DNA from 3 places in the Bacillus sp. SRL337 genome. Region 3 is predicted to be linked to each of the others. Evidence: riboswitches for the same ligand, from Rfam matches in the RefSeq annotation. Region 3 holds a riboswitch; each other region holds the start of a gene.

The links. Region 3 has a riboswitch for S-adenosylmethionine ahead of AC4E8A_RS22570 (methionine ABC transporter ATP-binding protein). Riboswitches for the same ligand answer to the same signal wherever they lie in the genome.
Region 1: another riboswitch for S-adenosylmethionine. It lies ahead of AC4E8A_RS19410 (methionine ABC transporter ATP-binding protein); the one in region 3 lies ahead of AC4E8A_RS22570 (methionine ABC transporter ATP-binding protein).
Region 2: another riboswitch for S-adenosylmethionine. It lies ahead of AC4E8A_RS13315 (methionine ABC transporter ATP-binding protein); the one in region 3 lies ahead of AC4E8A_RS22570 (methionine ABC transporter ATP-binding protein).

Annotation. Positions count from the first base shown of each region.
Region 1 is NZ_OZ481793.1:3,837,324-3,839,588, forward strand. It holds gene AC4E8A_RS19405 (methionine ABC transporter permease) at 1-372, opposite strand, end outside; gene AC4E8A_RS19410 (methionine ABC transporter ATP-binding protein) at 365-1,384, opposite strand; SAM riboswitch class I at 1,569-1,676, opposite strand; gene AC4E8A_RS19415 (hypothetical protein) at 1,793-2,146, opposite strand.
Region 2 is NZ_OZ481793.1:2,624,014-2,626,278, forward strand. It holds gene AC4E8A_RS13310 (methionine ABC transporter permease) at 1-194, opposite strand, end outside; gene AC4E8A_RS13315 (methionine ABC transporter ATP-binding protein) at 184-1,197, opposite strand; SAM riboswitch class I at 1,433-1,537, opposite strand; gene AC4E8A_RS13320 (nucleotidyltransferase domain-containing protein) at 2,188-2,265, opposite strand, start outside.
Region 3 is NZ_OZ481793.1:4,515,210-4,517,474, forward strand. It holds gene AC4E8A_RS22565 (methionine ABC transporter permease) at 1-391, opposite strand, end outside; gene AC4E8A_RS22570 (methionine ABC transporter ATP-binding protein) at 381-1,412, opposite strand; SAM riboswitch class I at 1,501-1,606, opposite strand; SAM riboswitch class I at 1,746-1,846, opposite strand; gene AC4E8A_RS22575 (MerR family transcriptional regulator) at 2,093-2,265, shown strand, end outside.

The DNA of each region.
Region 1 (2,265 bases), 680 kb from region 3:
GACGCCCTTATTCACTTCCCTAAGGGCTATTTCCACCATTCTGGCGTAGAAGGGTGCAGCCCCAATGATGAGGGCAGGAAGCGCTGCGTTGGCTCCGCGGATCGTCCCTAGAAGGAACTTCGTAAACGGAATCAACAGCACAATCAAAATAATAAACGGGATTGAACGGAAGACATTTACTACTGCACTCGTTACGGCATAAACTGCCTTGTTTGCCCAAATGTTATTAGGGGAGGTTAAAAATAATAAAAGACCAAGAATAATTCCAAGCACTAGTGTTATAGCTACAGACATTCCTGTCATGTACAGGGTTTCAAGGGTCGCTTCCCACATTTTTTCTCCATCAACGTTTGGAAAGAGAGTTTCAATCATGATTAATCACCTCAATCCCAACTGTTTGTTTCTTCAGGTACTCAACTGCTGCTTCTTCATCGGCACCAGCTAAGTGAATAAACAACGTGCCGTATGATCCGTCCTGTGTCTGGGAAATGCTTCCCTGGATGATATTGGCGTTGATATCAAAGTTCCTGATCAAGCTCGTAATGAGCGGCTGCTCGGTCTGTTCCCCAACAAATGTGAGTTTGACAATTTTTCCTTCTGGATAGTGCGAAATGAGATTTTCAATGGCATCCTTCGTGTTTCCAGTTTCGGACACTTCCCCTACAAAACGCTGAGTGATCTTCTGCTGCGGGTTCCTGAAAACGTCCAGTACATTCCCCGATTCGACTACCTTCCCGTTTTCCATGACAGCCACCCGGTGACAGATCTTTTGAATCACTTTCATTTCATGGGTAATCAGGACAATCGTCAATCCCAGTCGTTTATTGATATCTACCAGAAGATCAAGGATGGAATCAGTTGTTTCCGGGTCAAGTGCTGAAGTCGCTTCATCACATAGCAAGACCTTTGGATTATTGGCAAGAGCCCGGGCAATTCCAACACGCTGCTTTTGGCCGCCGCTCAATTGTGAAGGATAAGCATCCTCCCGCCCTTTCAAACCAACCAGTTCAATCAGCTCATCGACTCTCCTATTTCGTTCTTCCTTGGCAACCTTAGTAATTTCCAGAGGAAATGCAATATTATCCCTGACAGACCTCGACCAAAGGAGATTGAAATGTTGAAAGATCATAGAGATTTCGTGGCGTGCGTTTCTCAGTTTCTGACCCTTTACCTGTGAAACAATATGGCCGTTGACATCGATTGTCCCTTCACTTGGGATTTCAAGTCCGTTCAACATACGGATCAGTGTACTTTTTCCGGCACCGCTGTAACCGATCACCCCGAAGATTTCTCCGTCATCTATAGTTAGGTTCACATCATCCACCGCAGATATGGCACCCTTTTTACTGTTAAAAATCTTGCTCACATTAGAAATACTAATCATTTTACCTCACCTCTCTCCACTAAACCTATAAGACTAGTAGGCTTTAGTGCCGTTGTGTAAACATTGCTGTATTATTATTTGCGTTCAACACATTCCTAAACATTTTTCTGATAGGAATGAACCTCAAATAAAAAATGCCTTCCTGCAATGAGCAGAAAGGCATGATAATTTATCATTCACCTTTCTCTCATCTTCCAAAGCACTACAGCTTTGTGTGAATTGGCACCATTTCAACATAGTTGACGGTTGCCGGGCTTCGCAGGGCACATCCCTCCACCTCTCTCGATAAGAGCAAGTAATTCGCTTTATTCAATTAATCCTTTAATGGATAAAAGTAATCTTTACTTCTGAATGTGATTTTACATTGGTTTTTTGTTGCTGTCAACAATTTTCATTAAAAAGTTCTTCCTAAATGACTACCGGCTCTGCATCATGAATTCTGCATAATGTTAAGATGGATTCTACAAATAATAATCCCCTGTACGTACCGATCACAGATATTTCCTGCCTTCCCGAAAGGACCGTGAGCTTTTCCCTTCCGTCAAGCAGCACACTAATTTGTTCAGGGCTTCCTTCTACTATAAAATCTGATTCGTAATTCTCTCCTTTTCCCACAGCGAGTTCAATGTTCTTTCCAAAGGAAACCATCCTCACCTCAACCCCATTATTAAAAGCGACCACAAAAGGTGTCTCCGGCATTATTGCTTTCAAATGATATCTCAAATTGACTTCTTCCATCATTCTTAAGATCTCTTTTTCCAATCGCTCATCCCCTTATTCAAGTCTCTTGTATATTAGTTCCACCTTCTGGATAGAAATCCTTTTGAAACTCCTCGACAACTTCTGAAATGGGAATGATTGATCGTGTCGATTTGAATGAA
Region 2 (2,265 bases), 1.9 Mb from region 3:
TTAACGATGAAACCGACGATTTTTTTGATGAATCTGTTCTGAAGAAACAGTCCTTTATCCGTTACAAACAGCAGGATTCCAAGCGGGAGCCCAATAAGGATCGAAACGGCAAGCGATATGCCCACCATGTAAATGGTTTCAAAGAACGCTTTATTCAACTCAGGTAGAATCGCTGTCAATGATTCAGGCAGCATGATTCAGCACCTCCAGACTTTGTGTCCTAAGGCTGATATAGCCCAAGGCTGCTTCAATCTCTCCCGGGTCCCCAATCAGTTCCATGATAAAGATTCCAAGCGGGACATCCTGAATATATTCAATTTTTCCGTGAAGGATGTTACCCCTGACTTTGTATTTTTGGAACACATCCGAGACAATACTTTCTTCAGCAATGGATCCTTTGAATTGTATTTTAATCAACTTGCCTTTCCGTGCCTGAAGCAAATGCGGAGGCAGTTCAAACTGCAGGATGTTCTCAATGAACTGCCTTGTCAATGGCTGGTGAGGATCTGAAAACAATTCATACACCGGCCCTTCTTCCACGATTTTCCCATCCTGCATGACCGCCATTCTGTCACAGATTTCTTTTACCACTTCCATTTCATGAGTGATCAGAACAATTGTCAGGCCCATTTCTTTGTTGATCTCCTTCAGCAATTTCAAAATTGCCTTTGTCGTGCTGGGATCCAGGGCGGATGTCGCCTCATCACACAAGAGCACTGAAGGGTTGTTCGCCAAAGCCCTGGCAATCCCTACCCTCTGCTTCTGCCCCCCGCTCAACTGGGAGGGGTAGGCATCTGCTTTATCGCTTAGCCCCACCTTTTCAAGCAATTCTGTGACCCTTGGTTTAATTGCGGATTTGGGGACACGTGCAGCCTTTAAAGCAAACGCGAGATTATCAGAAACCGTCTTCGCCTTGATTAAATGAAAATGCTGAAAAATCATGCTGATTTTTTGCCGCGCCTTTCTTAACTCTCCTGAAGGAAGCTTTGTCAGGTCCTGCCCATCAATGATGATTTCTCCCGAAGTTGGTTTTTCCAGAAGGTTCAAGCAGCGGATCAGTGAACTTTTTCCCGCGCCGCTGTACCCGACGATTCCGAAAATCTCTCCCTTATTAATTGTTACTGACACATCATCGACCCCGATGACAGTCTGTTTTTTAGTCTTGTATTCTTTTACAAGATTCTTGATCTCAATCATTGGATACACCCCTCATATTTAGAAATTGGCTCAATTAAAGGTATTATCTAATTAAAAAATGAAGGCATCGTCTCATGGGGCCAAGCGGGACAGCTGAACCCAACATAACACCGCTGGCTTATCTGCCTCCACCAAGCACGGGAAGACGGGTACTTAAAGACTGAATCAACAGCTTTTTCCAGCGCCTAAATAAAAAAATGCCCCTTTCAACTGAAAGAAGCATCTGTATATCGATCACTTATCTTTCAGAATGAAATCATTCTGCAGGACTTGGCACCGTTCCTTTACGGAGGTTGCCGGACGTCTTAGGGCCTGATCCCTCGGTCACTCTTGATAATTGAATTTATGAAATTGTCAAATTAATTTGCCTACATTGGATATTAATCCCTTTAGCGCTGTAAGTCAATAAAGATTTTTCCACTAAATTGATGTAAGCGTTGTCTTTGTTTCTATATCAATGAAAAAAATTTTATAGTTATAAGCCATGAAAAATGATGAGGAAGGTGATCCTGACGTAGAAAATAGCACTGTTAAGGAATGAATGAATGATTCTTCAGAAAGCTTGGCCGCCATCCCACTTTCAATACTATGACCTATGAAACCAGAATGGTGCCTTCTTTTAAAAGTACTGCCTTGTTTCAGTATAGGATGGTGAACAAATAGTCGGATATGTATACACGAATATTCCTCCAAAACAAGCTTTAGATAATAGTTTTCTACATTTTTTGATCTTTCACCAGCAGTGGGTGACTATGTTGGATACTTGTCTGTTTTTCATTAAAGCAGGATGCAGGCAGTATGAGGCAGAATCAATCCTTTCCGTATGTCAATGGTATGGCTGAAACAATATGCTGATATTCATGATGCCCTTATCAAAGTTTTATCGGTCATCAACACGCCTTGGAGTTTTACAAGCGGTCAGGGTTCGAAGCAGCCATGACATTTTGGATGGAAGTGAACGAAACAAGCTCAGCACTGACGCAGAGCTATTCAAGTCAATAATAGGTGCTGCTGCTTGGACGGATTATGTTTTTCCAGCCATCTATCGGCCTCCTCAATCATCCAACG
Region 3 (2,265 bases):
GCCATGGGGTTGCGCCCATGGACTCTGCCGCTTCGATGACGCCCGGCTCTACCTCAAGCAATGAATTTTCTATTAACCTGGCAATATACGGTCCTGCATAAAAGACCAGCGGAACGACAGCTGCGGCCGTGCCGATGGACGTTCCGACAATCAACCTTGTTACCGGGATGATTGCCACCATCAGGATGATGAACGGAATCGACCTGAACACATTGATGATTCCATTTAAAACATTAAACACCGGCAGGTTCTCCATGAGATGCCCTTTGCGGGTGACAACCAGCAGGATCCCCAGCGGCAATCCAAGAAGGGCTGAAAACAATAGTGAAAATGCGACCATCTGGATGGTTTCAATGAGTGCTTCGATGATTTGCTCCTGATCAACTAGCATTTGCTTCAACCTCCTTGATTCTGACTTTTTCCTGGTTGATATACATCAACGCTCGCTTGATCTCACTATCGCTTCCGATGAATTCGACAATCAAGTTGCCGAATGGTACGCCTTGAAGTTCCGTGATATTTCCAAATAATACATTCGTATCGATATCGAATTTCTTTGCAACTTTGGAGAGAAGCGGCTGCCCGGCAGACTCCCCGACAAAATTGATTCTGAAGATTTTTTGCAAACCGGCATTGTACCGGACGATTTCTTTGATTGTTTCCGGCAATGCATCATTCATCACAGTGCTGACAAAATTCTTCGCTGTCGTTGTTTGCGGTTCAGAGAAGACATTGAAGACGGATCCTTCTTCGATGATCTTTCCTGCTTCGATGACTGCCACCCTATCGCAGATTTCCCGGATGACCGTCATTTCATGGGTGATGATGAGTATGGTGATGTTGTATTCTTTGTTGACCTTTCTCAACAGCTGCAGGATCGAGTTTGTTGTCTGTGGATCCAGGGCCGATGTTGCTTCATCACAAAGCAAAATGGCAGGCTTTGTGGCAAGTGCCCTCGCAATCCCGACTCTCTGCTTCTGCCCGCCTGACAGCTGATCCGGATAGTAGTCCGCCTTATCACCCAGCCCGACGAATTCAAGAAGTTCCGTTACACGTTCCTTGACTTCATTGTTTGGAACTTTCCCGAGCTTCAGCGGCATGGCAACATTGGCAAACACCGTCTTGGAATTCAACAAGTTGAAATGTTGAAAAATCATGCCAATATTTCGTTTGACCTCCCTGATTTCTTTTGGAGACAGTTTGGTAAGGTCTTTCCCATTCACGACCACGCTTCCTGAGGTCGGCTTCTCCAGCCAGTTGACACAGCGGATCAAGGAGCTTTTCCCTGCTCCGCTGAAGCCGATGACACCAAAGATCTCCCCTTCGTTTATCTTCATATCGATTCCGTCCAGTGCCCTGACTGGCTGGTCCCCACTCTCATAAATTTTTGTCAGTCCTTGGAATTCAATCATTGTGTATATGGCTCCCTTCTTTAGCTGTATTAAAAAAACCTCTTCCAGGAGATGGAAGAGGTTTTTGGCACGCGGGCAAAAAGGACTCTTCTTATCTCCCAAGCTAAAAGCTTGCTGGATTTGGCACAGTACTAAAAAAATAGTCCGCTGCCGAGGCTTCACAGGGCCAGTCCCTCTGCCTCTCTTGATAAGAAACTTTATTATTTTTATCAAATTACTCAGATTAAAATGTAAAAACCGCCCTGATTTTCCTCCTTTATGCCATTATTTTAAAAAAAAATAAAAAACCCTCTTCTTGAAAGCGAAGAGGGCATGATTATGTAATCCGGCCTCTTCTCATCTTTCAAGCAATGCTTGCTGGATTTGGCACGGTACTAAAATAGTCCGCTGCCGAGGCTTCACAGGGCCAGTCCCTCTGCCTCTCTTGATAAGAAGTATGGAAATTTATTCTGTTTTTTTAACTTGAGTTACACTTTACAACGTCATTTCAAAAGTGTCAATACATAAAAAAATAAATTTTCAAAAATGAGTACTTGATCCTCTTTTGGGTTTGATAGGTTTCATAGGCTATACTTGGAGAAAACAGCAGCAAGTCGGGTATGAAAAATTTTATTCCAAACCATTTGACCATGTGGTGCACCCCATGGTTTATGATAAAAAGCAGGTGCAGGGGGAGAAATATGTATAAAATCAGTGAGTTTGCCAAGATTACCGGTCTCAGCAAAGAAACGCTGCGGTATTATTCAGAGATAAAACTGCTCGAACCGGCATATATTGATCCAAAAAATCACTATCGCTATTATGATGACGGATCTTATTTTCTAGCCATTCTTCTCGTCAAGCTCCGGGACTT